DNA from 3 places in the Shewanella pealeana ATCC 700345 genome. Region 1 is predicted to be linked to each of the others. Evidence: predicted binding sites of a transcription regulator. Region 1 holds the regulator's gene; each other region holds the start of a gene.

The links. The regulator MetJ, encoded in region 1, represses methionine synthesis genes. The targets are predictions, from matches to a motif close to TAGACGTCTAGACGTCTA.
Region 2: the regulator MetJ is predicted to act here: its motif matches at 4,031-4,048, upstream of msrA (peptide-methionine (S)-S-oxide reductase MsrA).
Region 3: the regulator MetJ is predicted to act here: its motif matches at 4,953-4,970, upstream of metK (methionine adenosyltransferase).

The regions. Positions count from the first base shown of each region.
Region 1 covers NC_009901.1:684,196-692,213, reverse strand. Annotated here, with positions in the region: gene SPEA_RS03015 (cysteine-rich CWC family protein) at 1-187, opposite strand, end outside; gene SPEA_RS03010 (hypothetical protein) at 243-623, opposite strand; gene metF (methylenetetrahydrofolate reductase) at 782-1,672, opposite strand; gene SPEA_RS03000 (bifunctional aspartate kinase/homoserine dehydrogenase II) at 1,878-4,271, opposite strand; gene metB (cystathionine gamma-synthase) at 4,287-5,447, opposite strand; gene metJ (met regulon transcriptional regulator MetJ) at 5,659-5,973, shown strand; gene SPEA_RS02985 (sulfite exporter TauE/SafE family protein) at 6,166-6,897, shown strand; gene SPEA_RS02980 (conjugal transfer protein TraF) at 6,904-8,018, opposite strand, start outside.
Region 2 covers NC_009901.1:2,722,470-2,730,487, reverse strand. Annotated here, with positions in the region: gene SPEA_RS11820 (oxidoreductase) at 1-410, shown strand, start outside; gene SPEA_RS11815 (YgiW/YdeI family stress tolerance OB fold protein) at 703-1,065, shown strand; gene SPEA_RS11800 (AbiU2 domain-containing protein) at 2,025-2,315, opposite strand; gene SPEA_RS11795 (hypothetical protein) at 3,023-3,361, shown strand; gene msrA (peptide-methionine (S)-S-oxide reductase MsrA) at 3,523-4,002, opposite strand; gene astE (succinylglutamate desuccinylase) at 4,263-5,300, shown strand; gene SPEA_RS11780 (thiamine pyrophosphate-dependent dehydrogenase E1 component subunit alpha) at 5,483-6,661, shown strand; gene SPEA_RS11775 (alpha-ketoacid dehydrogenase subunit beta) at 6,665-7,642, shown strand; partial or broken gene SPEA_RS23510 (biotin/lipoyl-containing protein) at 7,652-7,883, shown strand; partial or broken gene SPEA_RS11770 (dihydrolipoyllysine-residue acetyltransferase) at 8,018-8,018, shown strand, end outside.
Region 3 covers NC_009901.1:970,652-978,669, reverse strand. Annotated here, with positions in the region: gene SPEA_RS04155 (phosphoglycerate kinase) at 1-1,028, opposite strand, end outside; gene epd (erythrose-4-phosphate dehydrogenase) at 1,398-2,417, opposite strand; gene tkt (transketolase) at 2,516-4,507, opposite strand; gene metK (methionine adenosyltransferase) at 5,014-6,168, shown strand; gene SPEA_RS04135 (GNAT family N-acetyltransferase) at 6,546-7,019, shown strand; gene SPEA_RS04130 (hypothetical protein) at 7,142-7,969, opposite strand.

The sequences.
Region 1 (8,018 bases):
GTAGCTCTTCTGCCCCCAAAATGTTAGCTAACAGCCTTTTATCTGGAAACTCTTGTTTACTGCACCAACACTGCTCAATACCCGCGCCAGATTGCGCCGCACAACCATTAAGGCCCTGACATAGGGGGCAATGATTAGCCTTAATGCTTTCCCGCTCAGATAACAATGACAGCTCTTTATCATTCATAGGTAAATTGGACTCATATATACTCACAACGACTAGGCAAAGTATAACAACCTAACTAAGAAAAATTCACCTCATAGGCGAGTGCTCGACACTCTAGGTGAGCGATACAAGATGCATAAGGGTTATCCTTTAAGCACTCCATCACCACAATGCCGTTACCACCCATTTTGTGCACCTTATACTTTAATGTTTCTATAATACTAGAATAGATAGGAGGCGGAGTATTGAGCGTTTGACAATAAGCGGCGCTCACGTCACCTATCATCTGGGAATCATGGTTATAGACCTCTTCTGCACTGTATTCGACAATCTGACTGGTTTGATATTTATCTACAACAAATTCTGGCGTTAAATTGGTATTAAATCTCACTCCCTGACAGGCCGTCATTCCCATCAAAGCTGCAGTTAAAACGATAAACTTTAATTGATTATCCATAATCAAACCCTGTATAAAATGCTTCCTATTTAGACTACCTACTTAGCGATAGTTACTCAAGCTCCTGCATACACAGCCTTCTGGATGCCTCTCTAAAACAAAAAGCCAACAACCTACGAGGTTATTGGCTCAATAAATCACTTAAGGGTTTATGACACTTACTTTCCCGGTCTAACCCCTAATGTGTGACAAATGGCATAGGTCAGCTCAGCGCGATTTAACGTATAGAAGTGGAAGTCTTTCACTCCTTCACGAGATAGGACTTTGACCATGTCGATAGCCACGTTAGCCCCAACCATCTGGCGGGTAATGGCATCATCTTCGAGCCCCTCAAACTGACGATGTAACCAGCTTGGGATGGACACATTGGTCATGGCGGCAAAGCGCTTAGTCTGATTAAAGTTAGTCACAGGTAAGATCCCTGGGATGATTTCAGCGTCGATTCCTGCAGCCGCGCAGCGGTCTCTAAAACGCAGATATGACTCCACATCGAAGAAAAACTGAGTGATAGCGCGGTTGGCACCAGCGTCTATCTTCTTTTTAAGATTAATCAGATCTGACTGTGCATTACTCGCATCGGGATGCACCTCTGGGTAGGCTGCCACCGAGATATCAAAGTCGGCTACCGAACGTAATAGGCGGACAAGATCATTAGCAAAACGAGTAGGCTTAGGGCTACCGTCTGGTAAGTCACCGCGCAGGGCGACGATATCGCGGATCCCGCTATTCCAATAATGTTTTGCCAGCTCTTTAAGCTCTTCATCGCTGGCATCGACTAAAGTCAGGTGCGGCGCAGCCAGCAAGTCTGTTTCAGTCTGGATACGCTCAATTACGCCATGGGTTCTATCACGAACACCCGAGTTAGCACCATAAGTCACCGAAACAAACTTTGGATTTAATGGCTCTAAACGACGGATAGAGTTCCACAGTAACTTTTCCATCTCTGGAGTTGAAGGCGGGAAAAATTCGAAAGAAACGTTAATATCACCATTTAGCTCAGACAGGCTCTGGTTTAATGATGTTGCATGTTGTGCGTGATGAAAACCCATTTCTACTTCCTCAACTTCAGCATTAATTTAGCACTTCCAGAAACAGACGTTTGGACGTCTATATGTCCATATACTAGAGAAACTGAGATTGAAGTCAAGCCTAAAAAGCAGGCAAATGAGTTTTTTTATTAAAACAATAAAATCATAATAAACAAGTCAATAAAAAAGGGCTCAAATGAGCCCTTTCTATTGATTAACGTGAAAATTATTCTTGTAGCAGATCGCGACAGATATGTGCCAGATCAGACTGTACAGCCGCTGCTGTCACTAAACGCCCGGCTCCAGGGCCACGAATAATCAACGGATTTTCCTGATAGAATTCACTGCGGATCACAAACACGTTGTCACCTGGCGTTAGGTTCGCATAGGGGTGGCTGATATCAACCCACTGTATCCCCACCTCGGCTTTTAACTCGCCATCGACCTTATCTAAAGAGGCCACGTATCTCAGCACCTTATCTTGCTCTGCAGCCGCAATAAACTGCTGCTGCATCTCATCATCGAGCTCGGTGATACGCGATAAAAACTGCTCTAGAGGGATTTCAGCCAAGTTTGCTGGCACTAAAGATTTAAGCTCAATATCTTCAAGCTCAATCTCAAAACCTATCTCGCGGGCAAGAATGAGTAGTTTACGCTGCATGTCTCGACCCGACAGATCATCACGTGGATCTGGCTCGGTGATCCCTAAGCCCCTCGCCTCAATAACTAACTCAGAGAAAGGTTTCTTGGCATCGAAGTTTTCAAATAACCAACAAAGAGTGCCAGAGAAGATCCCGCCAACAGCTTCGATACTGTCGCCGCTGTTATGCAGATCGTTCAATGCATGTTGTACCGGTAAACCAGCGCCACAACTGGCGTTGTAACGCCAAAATAAGCGACGGTTATCCAATTGCTGTTTCAATTCACGATAGAAGGTTAGTGGTCCAGAACCGGCTAATTTATTAGCGCTGACAACATGAATACCACGAGCGAAAAACTCTGGATATTGCAAGGTCAAATCGGCGCTGGCACTAATATCCAGCGCAATCACTTCATCACACTCTAAATCATGTAACTCTTCAAACAGATGGCTGTATTGCCATGGAGTGGCGTGTTCTTCGAAGGCCTGCTTCCACGAATCGAGCTCAATGCCCTCATCGCAGATCAAAGCGTTACGTGAGCTAACCAAACCAACCAACTCTACACTAGCCTCGAGCTCTTTATTGAGTGCTGCCTTAGCGCCACTAAAGAGTTCAACCCAAGCTTCGCCAATGTTACCGACACCCAATAGCAGTACGCCGATACGTTTGCGAGGCCCCGCGCAGCGACGGTGTACTTTTTGAGTTAACAAGTTTACTTGCCCTTGAGGTACCAAGGTCACTAGGCTCATGCCGTCGTTAAACAGCGGTCTAGCATTACGACTCAGTAATCTTGCAAAGCCGCGGCGATACAGGCTGGCATCGGCGCTGACCAGCGCAACCAGGCCAAGATCTTCGGTGATCTTAATATCACTCACGCCTAAGGCGTCACGGTTAATATCCAGTAATGCCAATACCTGCTTCTGATTTTCTAAGGTCACAGTGATCTCGGCGCGCCCCTGCCCAAGTTCCCAGTATGCCAGCGGACTCAGGCCAGTCTCCTCGAGCAGCTCAATAAGCTGCTTAAGTTCCGTTGTAAGCTCAAGATTGAACAGCGCAACGCTGCTTAGATTAGTAACCACTGGCGCACTAGCCGACGAACTCTTTGGTGCAATCAAGGTAAAGTCGGTATGGGACGCGTAACTAGAACGAACAGCCAAACTCACTTGAGTATCAAACAGCGGTTGCAGCGTTCTATTATGCAGCACAGGTGAACCTAGATGTGCCAAGCGGTTAGCTTCGGCTAATGACAAACTACTCAGTAACTTAGCATCGTTGATCTTATTTGGGTCGGCGTTAAATACGCCCTCTACATCGGTCCAAATGGTCACGCGCTCAATATCTGCTAAGCTGGCAATCAAGGTCGCACTGAAATCGGAGCCGTTACGTCCTAGTAGCAAGGTGTCACCCCGCTCGTTCGCGCAGATAAAGCCAGTAATAATTAGACGCTCATTAGGATGAGTTTCAGTCATCGAATGCACACGTTGACGGGAATCCTGTAAACGAATCTGCGGTACAGCCGCTTCGTCGGCAATCAAGAGTGTGCGAGCATCTACATCCGATGCCGCCACACCCGATTCACGTAATAGCGCCGCCAATAGGCGTGCAGACCAACGCTCGCCAAAGCTCACTACCTGATTGCTTTGGTATTCATTAATCGACTCTATCGATAGCAAGCTGATTAGCTGCGCTTTATCGTTAGAGAGTCGCTCCCGAAGAGAGCGTGCCTGCTCATTTGAGAGCAATTGCTCAATCAAATTTTGCTGGAAACTAATCAGTGTTTGTAGCTCTTCTTGCCACAGCTGCTTAGTCGTACTCAACTCGAGTAACTTATATAAGAAATTGGTGCTTTTACCTGCCGCAGACACCACAACTAAGTCATCGCTGTGACCGTGAGTCAGCAGAATATGAGCCACGCGACGGTAACAGTCTGCATCAGCAAGACTTGAGCCACCAAATTTATGTAAGTGACAGCGTGCCATCGTATACCCCTTTAATTAACAAGCGGCTGCGGCATTAAGCGCAGCTTCAATATCGGCAACAAGATCATCGGCATCTTCGATACCCACAGACAGACGAATAAGCGTATCTTTAACGCCAGCTTCGGCGCGAGCCTCTGGATCCATCGCTCTGTGCGTCATGGTTGCAGGAACGGCGACTAAACTCTCTACGCCACCCAGGCTCTCTGCAACTGAAAAACAGCTAAGATTTTTTAAGAATGTGACTAACTCTTGTTCTCCACCCTTAAGTTCAAAGCTCAGCATGGCACCGAAGCCCTTTTGCTGTTTAGCCGCAATCTCATGCCCCGGATGCTCTTTCAGCCCCGGGTAGTATATCTTGGAGACGGCCTGATGGTTAACAAGGGTATCAAGAATTCGCTGCGCATTCGCCTGATGTTCGCGAATTCGTACTGCAAGTGTACGAATTCCGCGCAAAGTCAGGTAGCTGTCAAACGCTGACCCCGTTAGCCCTAGGGTGTTTGACCACCAATGAAGCAGTTCACCTAACTCAGGATCCTTTGCCACGACCGCGCCGCCAACCACATCGCTATGACCATTGATATATTTGGTGGTGGAATGGATCACTATATCGGCGCCAAGTAATAACGGCTGCTGTAAAATCGGCGACAGGAAAGTGTTATCGACAACCACCAGTGCGCCCACTTCATGGCTCGCAGCACAGATGGCCTTAATGTCGACCACACGCAGCAGTGGATTCGACGGCGTCTCTAGCCATACCATCTTAGGTTTTTGCGCTATAGCCTGATTAAGGGCCTGTGAGTCGGTTTGATCGACCACTAATAACTTGAACTGACCTTTTTTGGCCAAATTAGTAAATAGGCGGTAACTACCACCATAACAATCATGGGGAACAACAAGAAGATCATCAGGTCCAAGCAAGCTAGTGGCCAACGTTATTGCCGCCATACCGGTGCAAGTCACTACGCCCGTAGAGCCTTTTTCAAGCTCGGCAATGGCATCACCTAAAATAGAACGTGTAGGGTTACCTGAGCGGCTATAGTCGAAGTCTCTTGGGTTTTTATGACCATCAAAAGAGTAATTAGTAGAAAGATAGATCGGCGGTACTACTGCACCATGCTGGCTATCGGACTCAATTCCTTGACGTACAGCCGCAGTGGCTAATTTACGCTCAGTCATGTACTACTCCTTTTCCTGTTAATTTTCACTCAAGAGATGTCTGGACGGCTAAATGTACCTAAGCACTAAGCCTGCGTCAACCACTTTAGCCGTTTAGACGTCCATGCATATGGAAATCTATTTGCAATTGTCATAAATAAGAGGCAATAATTTGACTGCACAATTTAAAGGGTTAAAATCTGCCCCGAATTTTGAAATAACAGGTGAGTCAATGACTGAGTGGAATGGCGATTATATCAGCCCATATGCTGAACACGGCAAAAAGAATGAGCAAGTGAAAAAAATTACTGTGTCCATTCCTTTGAAAGTACTCAAAGTACTTACCGATGAACGCACACGCCGCCAAGTGAACAACTTGCGTCACGCCACCAATAGTGAACTGTTATGCGAGGCATTCTTGCATGCGTACACAGGTCAGCCACTACCAAACGACGCAGATCTTACTAAAGATAAACCTGACAGCATGCCTGCTGAGGTTAAACGTCTAATGGATGAAATGGGCATTGAGTGGGAAGAACTTGAATAATCTTCATCGATTATCGACAAACGTGATCTTCAGATAAGGACTGCTTAGCAGTCCTTATCTGTTTTTGGCCTTGAATGATGGCTTAGCTCTATTAATCTATAACCACTAATCGATAACCAAAATACTGAACTGTTCAAACAGAGTGCAAGACCTCCCTTCGCTCCAACTATAGCCACTTGGCTGGATAAACTGATGATTGAACCCGTTACGCTTTTACTCGCCTCGCTTATTATTTTTTGTGGCGCACTGACCCAAAGTCTTATCGGCTTTGGCCTAGCCGTGGTGGCAAGTCCCTTACTCTATATCGTCGACCCGAGTTTGGTTCCTGCACCTGTAATTATGATGGGCTTCTCAATTGCACTGCTCACCTTGTTTAGAGAACGTGGCCAACTTGAATTCAATGGTCTGCAATACGCGCTATTAGGACGCATTCCCGGAGGCATATTAGGTGCCAGCCTAATTTTAATCGCGCCACAGCCAATCTTAGGTCTAGCCATTGCCGGTATTGTTGCTTTAGCCGTCGGTTTAAGTCTAATGAAGTTCAGTATTCCAGTGAACCGTTTCAGCCTCTTTATCGCAGGGATCTTATCTGGAATTTTTGGCAATATCGCGGCAATTGGCGGCCCGCCGCTGGCAATCTTACTATCAGGCAAAGATGCCGGACAATTTCGCGCCGCCCTCTCGGCCTTCTTCATCTTTAGCTCGATGATTGCCCTTATCATTCTGGCATTTGCAGGCCTACTAACCGTTGAGCATTTTTATATCTCGTTGATGCTGTTGCCGTCTGTTGTGCTGGGTTATATCGTTGCAGGACGCTTAGTGGGCCGTGTAGACAAACAAAAAACCAGAGTGTTAACTCTGGCTTTATGTGGTTGTAGCGCTCTTATCCTAACCGTTAAATCAACGATAGAGCTAATGGGTTAGCACTGGTTAGAAATGGTAGGAGGTTTGCAGCACGCCTCCTACCGCATTGTCATCACCAAACATACCAGTAAGGTCTAAGAAAAATGAGTCACCAAAAGCAAAGCCTGAACCCAAAGAGTAAAGGTTAGCAGTAGAATCTTTCATGTCATGACGATAACCCACTCTTAGCGCCATCCAGTCGAAGGCCCTCACTTCACCACCTACACGCCAATATTGAGTACCATCCAGCTCTTTAAACTTCTTATTCTCAATTAGATCGATATCTGTGGTCACCGATAAAATATCCCAATCATAGGCCACAGCAGCGGTCACAAGTGGCTCGACTCGATAAGTAAACTTCTGCCCTTCAACTTCTATGGTATCCACATCTTGGCTGATCAGGTTTCGCCCCGACAGGCCTAAGGTCAAACCATCGAATGCTTGCATGGCGACACCAATATCTAAGTTAAAGTTAGTCTCATCATTGCGATATTTGGCATCGTCAAAATCACTGGCATCAAAGTTGTTAGCATTGGCGATATAGTTGTAGCTGTCGATACGCTGAAACTTAGGCGAAATTCCCACTGCTATCGGCATGTTTACGATAGACAGCGGAAAACTTAGTGCAATACCGAAATCAGATACCGCGCCACCAACCACTTGCCCTTGGGAGTCCAGATCACTGATATTTGGAGGGTTATTAGGATCGAGATTATTGAGGGCGTCGATATCTGATTGCGCAATATCGGCAACTCCAACGGCGTTAACATAACTCTTATAGAAGATAGCCATCGGCATCCTCTGGTAGGGGATCGCCACACTAAAACCAAGCCCCGCACTGGCATAGGCTGAATTGCCATTTAGTGACTCTAAGTCGAAAACGAGATCATCACGAAACTCGTCAATAGCAGCGGTATTGCCAACATCGATTGCGGCCTCGAGCGCGTCATAAGAATCGATCAGTGAATCGAACTTATCGATCATGTCATCACTATCGGCCACATCGGCCCCTATCGCGGGGATCAGTAACACGGCGGAGTTGTCTTTATGGGCATTAATCGCAAGTAGGGCGGGATTAACAAATGCCGCGCCTTCTCTATTTGAAGCGGCTACTCCCGCCCCTCCCATCGCATCACTGCGTG
Region 2 (8,018 bases), 2.0 Mb from region 1:
ATAAAGACTATAAAGAGCCTGGTGGACTCACAGTCCCAGTTACTGAAGATAAACACAGACAAGTGTATCTGCTACAGCGTAAATCGACCAAGATGGGCAAGGGGCTTGGCAAAACCACCGGTTGGATCCATCGATCGGTGCTGAAGCAGCATCATGTAATAATGAAAACAGGCGTTAGCTACGAGAAATTCGACCAGCTAGGCCTACACATTAGCATCGATGGTAAAAGCGAGGTATTGGATGTCGATAATGTCATCTTATGTGCTGGGCAAGTATCAAATACCGAACTTGTTGATGAGATGAAGTCTACAGGCATTCCAGTTCACCTTATTGGCGGTGTCGATGTGGCTGCCGAACTCGATGCCAAGCGCGCTATTCGTCAAGGTGCGGAGCTTGCTATCGCGCTGTAAGAGTAAGGTAAAACCGTAAATATGAAACCTGCCGCAGTAAATAACTGGGCAGGTTTTTTTATTGGGTATTACTGTCGCAGTGTTGTTCCTGTTCGAATCGATTTCTTAGCCACTTTTAGCTCAAGAATGCTCTGTAGATAAAACTCATATTTTGTGGCGGAACAAGTAATTAGTTTATATCCAAAACCAGAATTCACACTTTCTTCACGGCGTGTCCGCTATGGTGTTGATATTAAATACAGCATTAAAATTAGTATGTACTACAGTATTAATTCATAGAGGAAGTAATGACATGAAAAACGTATTATTAGTAAGTGCATTGATATTATCATCATCAAGTGCGTTCGCAGCTCAAGCTCATGAGCAAAAAGGCGGATTTATTGGTCCGAGTAACGTAAAGGTTCAGACTGTTGCAGTGGCTTTAGAAGCGAAAGATGATACTCCTGTGACATTAACGGGCTATATAGTGTCAGGCTTAGGTGATGAAGAGTATACGTTCAGGGATGATACTGGTGAGATCATCATTGAGATTGACGATCATGATTGGAACGGCGTCGAAGCAACACCTGAAACTAAAGTGGTAATTCAAGGTGAAATTGATAGCGGTTGGTCTTATTCAACGATTGATGTGGATACCGTTCAATTAGCTAAGTAACTCTGTATTACCTATAGCAATAGGGAAGCTTCGATTTGAGCTGTAGCGGCCGCTCCCTAGTAGCACCATACGCAGAATGTGATGCTGGAGCCGAACTTGCCAAGTTTGTTCTTGATATATTAAAGCCCATTACGCATCAATGGGCTTTAACTCAAGCGGCACGCAGTAACAGCCTCTTACCGATTAGCCTGTTTGATTTATCAAATAGTAAGGCACGCAGCTTATATTTGGATTAAAGCGATTCACCACGGCGAATATGGTGAATGTGCTAATAAGCAAGAGCTAGGAATCGCTAACTGGCCGTTAAACACGGATGTTATTGGAACACTGAGGACACGAAGAAAGCCAATAATGAGCAGTAATTTCAGATGTCGCTACTTCTGTGGGATGCTATAAAGCCGTCCTTGGCCCCTCTGCGGTTTCATCCTTGAAACCGAAGCCCACAGCCACACTGACATCTGACTATTCACCTATCCGAATTAGCGGATTCAGATGTTACAAATTCATTTTTGGACAGAAACGCGTTAGAGCTAAAGCTCTGGAAGTAATGATTGGTATTAGGGAAGTATGACAATCAAGTATGCGGTAACGTTAGCATAACGGGCGTTTACTAGCCCAAACTGATTGAATCGTCCAAATCACCGACTTTTACAAAATGCGACACGAGTAAACGTCCCGTTCATGCTTTTGTTAGGTCTTTAATTTCCTTAGGACTTTTAGAGTTGACTCCGCAAACGCACCATCAGGGTGTTGTTGCGTATTCAATGATAGGTAACGGAGTACCATATAGTAAGATTCGCGTACCGTTAAAATCAGATCTCTTATATCGTTTGGGCTAATGGAATTGGCTTTCAAAACGGATTTGTCAGTATAGGTTGTATCTATGTGAGCGACTATTTTACTCCGGATATCTAGCAGTTTTCTGACACTATCCTCATGGAGTTTAAGATTTTCATTGATCAAATCAGAGGCTTGTTTGTGCCATTTTCACTTAAATTGGCTTTTAGAGCCCGAATGCTTGATGAGCGACTATCTGGATCAAAAATGCGCCCTAACGCCAAAAACATTGATAAGCTGTGAGCTTCATATGAAGCGTGTAAATAGTAGTTATAGTCCTCAGAATCAAATTCAGACTTAAACTCTGTACGATTTCCAGAATAACCAAGCTCCCACCAGATCTCCCAGTGTCTAACAGCCTCATCAATTGAGACTTTTAGATCGTTTAGAATCTTTATTGTAGTTTGGTTCATTGTTACCTAGACCTAACATTTTAATATGACGCTCGCGCGTTTTGTCGATGATTGTCGGAAAAATACGCACTACATTATTCAATAAAACTCAATTATTAACAATGCATCAAACGTCATTATTAATAATTGTATCCAATACGCCTCTGGTAAAAGTGCGCTCGCCTGTTATCCCGCAAAAAACGAGAATGCACAAATATATCTTTATGATTTTTTGGCATTACCTCTTACATACCCAAGGGTACATGTGCATCACTGCTATTAAAGTGAGCTATAAAACCCTAACCAGTACGATGTAACTGTACAAAAACGTAGTTCTTCTAAGCTAGATTTCAAACCACTACGCCCAATGAGTACACCAATTATCGAGTGTAGATACGGCTGAAGCCGTCGGAAACAGGGATGTTTTCGTTGAGCCTACAAGGACGTACTAGCGGCGCGCTTCAGCAGTGTCTGCACATACCCCGCAGGAGGCGATTGATAACTACTTAGCTACAAGTTCAAACGGGCTATCCCATAGCAACGATACCAAAGATAATGTAACCAACCTTCATTCGAAGGCTAACTCACTTTGGGGCCAAAGTGAGTTTCAAGTTGCCTAGTGAATGTCCGGAAATGGCACAGAATTACTGCCTTTAGCAACTAAATCTCTACTACGTTCTTGCTCTGATAGTGATAGAATCTCCGCATCAGAATTACCGAGAAACTCTATGTATATCCATCATGTTAACGGCATCGACTGGCTGGTGATTACAGCTTTTGAAGAACTGAAAACTTTATTTATCGAAGAAGCCGGTGGGATCCCATTTTGCTTCTCTACCGCCAGCGAATTGAACCTGATTGCTCAAGCCAAGCGCACTTATGGATATTTGCCTACCCTCAGCGGCGTAATCACCGATACCGGCATTTATCAAAGTAAGGATAACGAAGAAGATTTGCACCCACAGCTTGCCTGCCTAGTTGAGGGGCGTGGTCGGGTATTTATCTATCACGGCGGCTTTGTGGCTTTTGTGGATGACGAGCAAACCTTTATTACTCAAATTGAATAACGATAACTCTTGTGATGATTTTTTAATGGCTAAAGTTGATAAACAGGCAAATGTAGTTCCTGCACACAGTCATGAGTTTCATTATGGAACCTTGAGTGCTTTTCTTTGCGCTTTATATAAATGAGTACGTAATATCAATTATGACTCGTTGTTTATCGGTGTTAATAACTGATATGACAGCTAGGCAATTCATTTTTAGCTAAGTAATCTTGATGATACGCTTCAGCCTGATGAAACTGCTGACAAGGTACAACTTCAGTGACTATCTGGCGTGAGCCCCATTTTGCACTTTTGATGAGTGCTAATTTGGCAACTTCGGCCTGATGCTTCTGTTGTTTATCATGAAAAAAAACAGCGCTTCTATACTGGCTACCAATATCACCACCTTGTTGATTCAATGTGGTGGGATTGTGGTTCTGCCAAAAAACCTCCAGTAAGCGTTGGTAACTCACAATGTTAGGGTCGTACTCCACTTGCACAACCTCTGCGTGACCAGTGGTACCCGTTTTGACTTCTGCGTAGCGGGTGTAGCTGTCTTTGCCGCCCATATATCCGCACGTACAGTCAATGACACCTTCAACTTCTCTGAAAAAGTATTCAACTCCCCAAAAACACCCTGCGCCGAATGTTGCCAATGCCATTACTGTCTCCTCAATAAATTATCACAAATAGCCGTTTGGATGGCTAGATGTCTTTATCTTGTTTTATTTTTTAGGTTTGCGCAAGTAAAAAAGCGCATAGCTGATGATTTGTTGTACTACAGGGGCTAAAAAGGCTACGAGATACAGCTGTCAAATATGCTACTATCGCTGACAGAATTAGCGAAGCTAGGTGTTACAAATACCCGTGGTATTTGAAATTTCTGCCAAATAAAGCTGACATGAATAATAAGGAGTAGTTTGTGTTTCAACAATTGAAACAGTCTAAGGACTTTTTAGCGTTAACCCTCGCGCATCCACAATACTTAACAGAAAGTTTTGAATTTGATCTTGCTAACCAAGTCCATGTAGAGGTTTGGGATACAGGCGTTATCATGTTCGAGCCTTTAGGCGTTAAACACACTAAAGATCTCGTCTTATCTTGTGCCGTTCACGGTAATGAGACTGCGCCTATTGAATTGTGTAACGACCTAATGACACAATTACTTGATGAACAACTTGTTCTCAAGCAAAGAGTATTATTTCTTATCGGTAATCCTCCCGCCATTCATAATGGCACACGTTTTATCGATGAAAACCTTAATCGGTTATTTAATGGTGCTCATTCACGTGGAGAGGGGCTTTGTAACCCTGAGCGAGTGAGAGCACAAAAGCTTGAGCAATATGTCGACAAGTTTTTCAGCGCCCATTCGGGAGAGCGTCATCGAATGCATTACGATTTACATACTGCAATTCGGGCCTCTAAGCATGAGAAGTTTGCTATTTACCCCTATCGTGGTAATAGAAAGTACAGCAAAGAACAGATTATGTTTCTCGAATCCTGCGGCGTGAATACCATTTTATTCCACCATGAGCCAACCACGACCTTTAGTTATTTCTCTTCTGAAAATTATCATGCAGATGCCTTTACTATCGAACTAGGTAAAGTGTTCCCTATGGGACAAAATGATATGACTCGTTTTATCGCGATGAAAGAGATGCTAACTCTATTGATGTGTGGCGAAGAGCTTAAATTACCAAGTTTTGATATGAAGCGTTTAAACCTTTATCAAGTTTGTCGTTCGGTAAACAAACGATACGACGACTTTGAATTTACTTTCACCAACGATGTCGAAAACTTTACCGCTTTCCCTAGAGGCTACACTTTAGCGAAAGAGGGCGGTTTTGAGGTGAAAGTTGAGCATGAGTTTGAATCCATTGTATTCCCCAATGCTAAGGTGCCAGTAGGGCAGCGGACAGTCTTATGTTTAAAGTCCGCAGATGAAAGTCGTTTAGACTAGATTCGAACTGAATAACTGTGCATGTAAACCAATATATACATGCACAGAGATGCTTAGTTGTCGTTTCAATGATGGGAAGTATTGAGAGTTAGTTTACGTTAACGTAATGTTCTTCCCGCGTATTAAAATAGAATGGTGCTGTATTTATCGTTTAACGGCACCCTCAATAACAAGAGCACATTATGAGCAACGCAACAACGAATGCTGAAACAGTCCATCGCGTGAGCTTTTTAGATAAAGACTCACTCGCGATCCCCATTTTAAAAATTCTCCAAGCGGACGGTACCGCTTATGAAGAGGCCGTATTACCCGTTATCGATGAAGCTTTAGCGGCTAAAATCCATGATACCTGCGTATTTACCCGTGTATTAGACGAGCGTATGTTGGGGGCGCAGCGTCAAGGTCGTATTAGCTTTTATATGACCTGTACTGGTGAAGAGGCGTCGATAATAGGCAGCACTGCAGCACTCGATGATGGTGATGTGATCTTGGCTCAGTACCGTGAACATGCTGCGATTCGTTACCGCGGATTTACCACTGAGCAGTTTATGAATCAGATGTTCAGTAATGAAAAAGATTTTGGCAAGGGCCGCCAGATGCCGATCCATTACGGCAGTGAAGCGCTTAACTATCAAACTATTTCATCTCCGCTTGCCACACAGATCCCTCAAGCTACAGGTGTTGCATATAGCCTAAAAATGCAGGGTAAGCGTAATGTAGCAATCTGTTATTTTGGTGAAGGCGCAGCCTCAGAAGGCGATTTTCACGCCGGTCTAAATATGGCAGCAGTGCTCAATTCTCCAGTTATTTTCTTTTGCCGTAATAACGGTTACGCCATCTCAACACCTACTGATGAACAGTTTAAAGGTAACGGTATTGCTAGCCGCGGTGTGGGCTATGGCATGCATACCATTCGTGTCGATGGTAACGACATGTTGGCAGTATTAGCGGCAACTCAACAGGCTCGCGCCTATGCGTTAGACAATAATGCCCCTGTTTTGATTGAAGCCATGACTTATCGATTAGGTGCTCATTCATCATCTGATGATCCTTCTGGCTATCGCTCGAAAGATGAAGAGGCAAAATGGCAGCAGCATGATCCAGTTAAACGTTTCAAGCTATGGATGATCAATAAGGGCTGGATGAATGAGCAGCGCGATGCCGATCTCTATGTTAAGTACCGTGAAGAGGTGCTATCTGAGCTTAAGGTTGCTGAAAAAATTCCAACTCCTCATATCGATAACATTATCGAAGATGTATATGACACACCAACCCCAATTCTGAAGAAGCAGCTAGCTGACTTAAAAAACCATGTTAAGAAGTATCCAGAATCGTATCCAAAAAGTGCAGGGAGAGTATAAGCCGTGGCTCAGATGAATATGTTGCAAGCCATTAACCAAGCCCTAAGCTCGGAAATGGAAGCGGATAAAAAAATGATGGTGTTCGGCGAAGACGTCGGCCACTTTGGTGGGGTATTTAGAGCAACTTCGGGCCTACAGGAAAAGTTTGGCCGTGAGCGTTGCTTCAATACACCGTTAACCGAGCAGGGCATTGCCGGTTTCGCCAATGGCTTAGCCTCGAACGGCATGACGGCGGTGGCTGAAATTCAGTTTGCCGATTATATCTTTCCTGCCATCGATCAGATAGTGAATGAGAGTGCCAAGTTCCGTTACCGCAGCGGTAACGAGTTTAATGTTGGCGGCCTTACTTTTAGAACACCTTACGGCGGCGGTATTGCAGGTGGTCATTATCACTCGCAATCACCAGAAGCCTATTTTACCCAAACACCGGGTCTCAAAGTTGTCGTTCCACGTAACCCTGAGCAGGCAAAAGGGCTGTTAATCGCCTCTATTCGTGATAAAAACCCGGTGATATTTTTTGAGCCAAAGCGCTTATACCGTGCATCGGTGGGTGAAGTGCCTGAGGGCGACCATGTTATCGAACTCGGTAAAGCCGAAGTTATCAAACAAGGTACAGACATCACCTTACTTGGCTGGGGCGCACAGATGGAAATCTTAGAAAACGCCGCAGAGATGGCAGCGAAGAAAGGGATCTCCTGTGAAATTATCGATTTAAGAACCTTGTCCCCATGGGATGTTGACACGGTAGCAGCATCGGTTAAAAAGACTGGGCGTCTATTGATCAATCATGAGGCGCCGTTAACGGGTGGCTTTGCCGGTGAGATCGCCGCGACAATTCAAGAAGAGTGTTTCTTATATCTTGAGTCGCCGATAGCGCGAGTGTGTGGTCTAGATACGCCGTATCCTTTGATCCACGAAAAAGAATATATGCCAGATGCGTTAAAGACGTTTGAAGCGATTAAAGCTTCGGTAAAATTTTAGGAGCCAGCCATGATTAAAGAATTTATCCTTCCGGATATCGGCGAAGGCGTTGTCGAATGTGAGCTGGTTGAATGGTTAGTACAAGAGGGTGACAGTGTTGTTGAAGATCAACCTATCGCCGATGTCATGACCGATAAGGCCTTAGTACAAATTCCAGCACCAAATGCAGGAGTGATCACTAAGCTCTATTACGCTAAGGGCGAGATTGCTAAGGTGCACGCGCCGCTTTACTCGGTGGATGTTGAAGGCGAAGCTGACACTGGCGGTCAAGCTACGGCTTCTCAAAATACAGCGACTGAAGACGCCGCTATCTCTGAGGTCGAATCAGAGTCTGGTTCAGATAATCAAATCTCGCAGAGCGTAACGCCTGGCACGA
Region 3 (8,018 bases), 290 kb from region 1:
GCGATAGAGAAGGCATTTGACTCGGCAATTGCTTGAGCAATACGCTTAGTCCCTTCACCGAACTGATCAAACTCAAATACACCGACTGGACCGTTCCATACAACCGTGCCAGCATTTTTGATGATCTCGGCTAAAGCTTCGGCGCTATCTGGGCCGATATCGAAAATCATATCTGTGTCAGATACATCGCTTACATCTTTCAGCGTTGCAGTTGCGGTAGGGCTGAACTCGCCTGCAACAACCACATCAGTAGGTACTGGAATGTCACCACCACGGCTCTGCGCATTAGCAACAAGGCGTTGAGCTTCTTCAATCAGGTCGGCCTCATAAAGCGACTTACCCACCTTGTGGCCTGCTGCAGCAACGAAAGTGTTGGCGATGCCGCCACCCACTACAAGTTGGTCAACTTTAGTTGAAAGGCTTTCAAGCACTGTCAGTTTTGTTGAAACTTTAGAACCACCAACAATGGCTACCATTGGGCGTGCTGGGTTATCAAGAGCCTTACCTAAGGCTTCTAACTCACCCGCTAACAATGGACCCGCACAAGCGATAGGCGCGTGCAGACCAACACCGTGAGTCGATGCTTGTGCGCGGTGAGCCGTGCCGAATGCATCCATCACGTATACGTCACAAAGTGCCGCCATCTTCTTAGCCAGCGCTTCGTCGTTCTTCTTCTCACCCAAGTTAAAACGCACGTTTTCAAACACTACCACTTCACCGACAGCCACTTCGATGCCGTCTAGGTAGTCTGCTGCTAGGCGTACAGGGCAATCTAGCGCCTTTGTTAGGTAATCAACTACAGGCTGCATAGAGAACTCAGCATTGAACTCGCCTTCAGTTGGACGGCCTAGGTGAGACATCACCATAACCGCCGCACCTTTTTCAAGCGCAAGCTTAATCGTTGGTAGAGAAGCACGCAGACGCGCGTCACTGGTTACCACACCATCGCTGACTGGTACGTTAAGATCTTCACGAATAAGCACACGCTTACCTTGAAGGTCTAAATCTTTCATATTAAGAATCGTCATTTTCATGCTTCCTTACTATCTAAGTTAAAATTAAAGTTAAAAAATTTAAGTTGAGCAAAATTCAATAAAACGATATTACCCGACCACCGGGACACAACACCGACGTTCGAGTCTCTGTACAATGCTTTTGCTTTAAAAAAAGGACCTAGATCCTAGGACGCTTCGCTGCGAGGACGGGCTACGCCCTACTAGAAACAGCAAAAGCCAAAAGCACCACCTTTACTGTTTGTTATCTTTTGCTTTTCCGGCTTTATCCGTCTTTGCTTGTACTGGCTTAGCTTTTCCGTCTCGGCTCGCACCGTCTTAGCTTTTCCTAGAACCTAGGACCTTCTCAGCTCTTAAAACCTAGGACCTTCTCAGCTCTCAAACCTAGGTCCTGCTTTTAGCCTTTATCATCTCTAAACTGGTATCTAGCATGCGGTTAGCAAAGCCCCACTCGTTATCACACCAGAGCAGTAACTTGACCAAGTGGCCATCGCTGACGCGAGTCTGGGTGCCATCGACAATGCTTGAGCGCGGGTCGTGGTTAAAATCACAAGAGACTAACGGCTCATTGGTAAAGCCGACCACGCCTGAGAAAGAACCTTCAGTGGCTTGTTTTAGTACCTGATTAACGGTCTCGATATCGACGCGCTTATTTAGCGTAACGGAAAGGTCGATAGCGGTAACATTGATGGTCGGAACTCGAACAGAGATAGCTTCAAACTTGTCTTTCATATGCGGCAAGATGCGCTCAATACCACGAGCAAGTTTAGTATCTACTGGAATAATTGATTGCCCAGCGGCGCGGGTTCTTCGCAGATCGTCATGATAGGCATCGATCACCTGCTGATCGTTCATCGCCGAATGGATAGTGGTAATGGCACCACTTTTAACTTCGAAGTGCCTGTCGAGCACATCGATAACCGGTACGATACAGTTTGTTGTGCAAGAGGCATTAGACACAACCGTATGTTCGGCCTTAAGTAAATCTTGGTTCACACCAAAAACTATGGTGGCATCGACATCACTTGATGATGGATGACTGATTAATACTTGTTTGGCGCCAGCTTGAATGTGCGCCTCACATTCCAGCCTGTCGTTAATTACACCCGTGGCTTCGAAAACGATATCGATATCCATCTCTTTCCAGGGCAATTTAGCAGGATCGGGTTCATGCAGCAGCTTAATGGCATCGTCGCCAATAATCATATGCTGATTATCGAGCTTAACTTGGGTGTGGAAGCGGCCGTGAGTGGTGTCGTACTGAGTCAAATGAAGCATGGCTTCTGGTTTTGCCAACTCGTTAATCGCCACAATTTGAATACGGTCGCGTTTTGCAGACTCATACAGTGCACGAAGAATTGAACGACCAATGCGGCCGTAGCCATTAATAGCGACTCTGATCATGAAAGCTTTCTATCCCTTTAGCAGCCTGTTTATTGATAAAACAACGGCCTACCTCATTAGGTAAGCCGTTGTATCATTTGCCTTAACACCGCAGTTAATTATAGCCCGTTAACGGTAGCTACAACGTTGTCAACTGTGAAGCCAAAGTGCTTCAGCAAGTCGCCGCCTGGCGCTGACTCACCGAAGGTAGACATGCCCACTACTGCGCCGCCAAAGCCAACATACTTGTGCCAGAAATCAACGTGAGCCGCTTCAATCGCCACACGCTTAGTCACTGAGCTTGGTAGTACCGACTCTTTATAAGCAGCGTCTTGCTTATCGAACTCGTTAGTCGATGGCATAGACACTACGCGAACCTTCTGACCTTGCTCAGTTAGCGCAGCAGCAGAATCAAGTGCTAGCTGAACTTCAGAGCCAGTAGCAATAAGGATTAGGTCTGGCGTGCCAGCGCAATCACTTAGTACATAACCACCTTTAACTACGTTAGCTAACTGCTCGGCAGTACGTGCTTGCGCAGGTAGGTTTTGACGGCTGAAGATTAGCGATGTTGGCGCGTTACGGCGCTCAATTGCATTCTTCCAAGATACAGCAGTTTCAGCCGCATCACATGGACGCCATACTGTCATGTTTGGTGTCATACGAAGGTTTGCAAGCTGTTCAACTGGCTGGTGAGTAGGACCATCTTCACCTTGACCGATAGAGTCATGGGTATAAACGAAGATGTTCTGAATGCCCATCAGTGCAGACATACGTACTGCGTTACGCGCGTATTCCATGAACATCATGAAAGTTGCGCCGTAGTTGATGAAACCACCGTGTAGAGAAGCACCGTTCATGATACCGCTCATACCGAATTCACGTACACCGTAGTAGATGTAGTTACCAGCTGGGTCGTCTTGAATGCCTTTAGAACCAGACCAAAGCGTTAGGTTTGAACCGGCTAGATCTGCCGAGCCACCTAGCATTTCAGGTAGGATGGCACCAAATGCACCAATCGCATTTTGTGATGCTTTACGGCTAGCAATACCTTCGGCTTTATCTTGACACTCTTGAACGAAAGCTTGTGCTTTTTCTTCGAAATCTGCAGGCAAGTCACCCGTGATAACACGACGCTTATATTCAGCAGCTAATTCAGGGAAAGCAGCTTCATAGGCAGCGAACTTGTCGTTCCAGCTTGCTTCATTCGCAGCGCCAGTTTCTTTAGCATCCCAACCCGCGTAAACGTTTTCAGGAATTTCGAATGCGCCGTGGTTCCAACCAAGGAATTCACGTGCAGCAGCAATTTCAGCATCACCTAGTGGTGCGCCGTGACAATCGTGGCTGCCAGACTTGTTTGGAGAACCGAAACCGATAGTCGTTTTACAGCAGATCATCGTTGGCTTGTCTGTAACAGACTTAGCTTCTTCGATAGCTGCGCGAATTGCGTCGCTGTCGTGACCGTCTACGTTAGCAATGACATGCCAGCCGTAAGACTCAAAACGCTTAGGCGTATCGTCAGTGAACCAACCTTCTACGTGACCATCGATAGAGATACCGTTGTCATCCCAGAATGCGATTAGCTTGCCTAGGCCTAAAGTGCCGGCTAGAGAACACGCTTCGTGAGAGATACCTTCCATCAAACAGCCATCACCTAGGAAGCAGTATGTGAAGTGATCAACGATGTCGTGACCAGGCTGGTTAAACTGTGCAGCCAATGTCTTCTCAGCAATCGCCATACCCACAGCGTTACTGATACCAGCGCCTAGTGGGCCGGTAGTCGTTTCAACACCAGGTGTGTAACCGTATTCAGGGTGACCTGGGGTCTTAGAGTGAAGCTGGCGGAAGTTTTTCAACTCTTCGATAGGCAGTGCATAACCTGTAAGGTGTAGCAAAGAGTAGATAAGCATAGAGCCGTGGCCGTTAGAAAGAATAAAACGGTCACGATCAACCCACTCAGGGTTGTTTGGGTTGTGCTTTAGGAAATCATTCCATAGCACTTCAGCAATATCAGCCATCCCCATTGGTGCACCTGGGTGACCTGAATTGGCTTTTTGAACAGCATCCATGGTCAATGCGCGGATTGCGTTTGCGAGTTCTTTACGAGATGACATGCTCTCTCCTGCTTGGTTTTGAGGTATTGAGGCTTAGATAGAGTGAAAGGCCGCAACTTTGTATTTGCTTTTCCCTTCACCACAGCAAATTTGGGAGCCATATTTTCGCCTACTAGGCAGTAGGACGCAAATTTAATTCACCCAGAATGAAAAAAATTGGCACTTTTAAGTTAGATAAATAACCCTTAGACCACCTAAGGCTAACAAACTAGTCGTTTTTATCTACAGTGAAGTTGATTTAAGCCTGCCCTGCGAGTTTTTAGTACTGTTTTTTGATCATTTTTTATTGCGAACACTCACCCACACCGACGACAAATAACCTTAATTAACAGCGCGATAAACCAAATATAAAATACACCTTTGCCAATGTGGACAAAATAAATACCGCGAGTAACTGCACAAAATTTGGTGAAGGGGGTGTCATCAACTCGGTTTTACACTAGAATAGCCGTCTAGATGTAGATACTTCTACACATTCAAATTGTTTAAAGACGAGATTTTCCATCATGGCAAAGCACTTGTTTACCTCTGAGTCGGTCTCAGAAGGTCATCCAGATAAAATCGCCGATCAGATTTCTGATGCGGTACTAGACGCAATTTTGGAGCAAGATCCAAAAGCTCGTGTAGCATGCGAAACTTATGTCAAAACTGGCATGGTTATGGTTGGCGGCGAAGTTACCACTTCAGCCTGGGTTGATATCGAAGAGATCACCCGTAAGACTGTACGCGACATTGGCTACACTCACTCAGACATGGGTTTTGATGCCGATTCTTGCGCCATCTTAAACGTGATTGGTAAGCAGTCTCCAGACATCAACCAAGGTGTTGATCGTGCAGACCCTAAAGAACAGGGTGCTGGTGACCAAGGTCTAATGTTCGGTTACGCTAACAACGAAACTGACGTACTAATGCCTGCGCCTATCACTTATTCGCACAAGCTTGTTAAGCGTCAGTCTGAAGTTCGTAAAGACAAGACTCTTCCATGGTTGCGTCCAGACGCGAAGAGCCAGGTGACTTTTGCTTATAACTCAGATGGCAGCATTGCTGGTATCGATGCAGTTGTTCTATCTACGCAACACAGCGAAGATGTGACTCAAGCAGACCTAATTGAAGGTGTAATGGAAACCATCATCAAGCCAGTATTACCGGCTAAGTGGTTATCTAAAGACACTAAATACTTCATCAACCCAACTGGCCGTTTCGTTATCGGTGGTCCAGTAGGTGATTGTGGTCTAACGGGTCGTAAGATCATCGTTGACACATACGGTGGTATGGCTCGTCACGGTGGTGGTGCTTTCTCTGGTAAAGACCCATCAAAAGTTGACCGTAGTGCAGCATACGCAGCACGTTACGTTGCTAAAAACATCGTTGCAGCAGGTCTTGCAGACCGTTGTGAGATCCAAGTTTCTTACGCGATTGGTGTTGCAGAGCCAACTTCAATCAGCATCGAAACATTTGGCACAGCTAAAGTTGGCGAAGAGCTATTGATCGACCTAGTACGTCGTCACTTCGACCTACGCCCATACGGTCTAACAGAGATGTTGAACCTAGCTCGCCCAATCTACCAAGCGACTGCAGCATACGGTCACTTTGGTCGTAACGAGTTCCCGTGGGAAGCAACAGACAAAGTTGACGCACTACGCGCTGACGCAGGTCTTTAATCGTCACCGATTAGTTCGGCGTTGTTTGTTCAACGCCAATAAAAACCGCCGCTTGGCGGTTTTTTTATGTCCGGAACATTTATGACTATTTGCCAAGGATGGCAAAAAATCGTCGCTATCTCTGGAACATTTATGACGATTTGCCAAGGATGACTTTTTCAAAATAGTAAATCGTCGTTGTCTCTGGAATTTATTGTATTAGGTTTTGCATCAGCGTGACACAATTACGCAAGACGCCATAAACTCATCCCTGAGGGCTTAACCACAGCATCCCTGCTGCGGATACTTGCTTCATTTGTATCACTCTGATTACTATCAATGTACAGGCAATATTCCCAGTGCGGCTCTCTACAGACTAAGAATGAGGTATTTACACAGTGCAATTAACTTGGTTAGCGCCTGATGAACGCATCGAGGTGAAGAAGTTCTATCGCCAATACATGCCTTATGCACGCTTGTTGCAGAAAGAGTCACTCTGCGTGTTGACTCAAGCTGACCCAAGTGTTGCTAGATTTGGGGAACTAACTTCCTCTAAAATTATTTGCTCTGAGATAGCTGCTAGTGCGCGAATTAGGCCTATTGGCCAGTTAGCCATTTTAACGGGGATGTTGGTTCATCCAGATTTTCGTGGCCAAGGTGTTGGGCATCGTTTAATGCGAGAACTGGAGTCTGTTCTCTGTGATGGCAATACGTATATTTTTGCCTTAGCGCATTTGGAACAGTTTTATGCACAACATGGGTTTTGCGCTGTGTCATCGGCGCCGAATGATATTCAGCAGTTGTTTTTGAAGTATCAGGGTTCTGATAAGGAACTTGTGTTAATGGGGTTAGCTGGTGCTATTGAACGATAGCTTTCGTTTTATTTTTTAAGTATATTTCAGCAGCTTATCTAACTCAGGTGAATGAACTACAACGAATAATCCCCATGAACACACAGTTCATGAGTATTATTGAGGAAGGCAAAGAGTATCTGTTACCGGTATTCATACCAACAGGAAGTAACTGTGCGTGTTACTCGAGATGGGCTACCGTCTGGAGTAACAATCGTTGAAGTCACGCTTGTTTTCTCGCACGTTTTTACTCTTATTCCCCCATATAGGAAATGCTCTCCCCAAGCACGATTATTAGAAAATGCCTCATATTCACTCTGATTGAAATAAATTGTTAGTTGATTAAGCTCATTACGTAGCCCTTCTTCAACGGTATCAGCAATTTTCCAGTAGTCATTACTTAGCTCTAATTTTAAATGCAGTACTAATCCGTTCTCACCTTTCAACTGGATGTAAACGATTGGAGACCCTGCTTGGGTAATCAAATTATCCACAAAATTTTTCGCCAGAGCGCTAAGAAGCTCTCTTCGACTTGTGCTAAGTGAATTAGTAGTCGTAAATAACGCCGTTTTTCCAGCTTGGTAAACAAAGTGTTTCGCCGCGACTAAGTCGAGGAAAGGTTTCTCTCTTAGGTAATCGTTATAAAATACAAGTCTCTCACCTGCATGGCGGTTTAAACCATCCATAGAGTCGCAGTCTATATCATCCTCACAGACAATCGTAATTGTGGTATCTATTGGTTTCACCAAGGTGGGTTGATTGACAATTTCTCCCCGATACAGGCTCACTTTAAAGCTCACTTCTATTTCACTCGAGATTTTAACTGGTGTGCCATCGGCAAGCGTATCGTCAATATGATAACTAACAGTTCCTTTGTCATAGCTGATACAAGGCTCATCAAAACAGCGAGGGTATGCATTCGCAACCCCGCTAAAAAATAGGAAAAGAAGAGTAAATATCAGTTTAAGCATAATTCCATTTATCCTTAACATTAAATTAGTAAGCGCTAAACCTAGCACA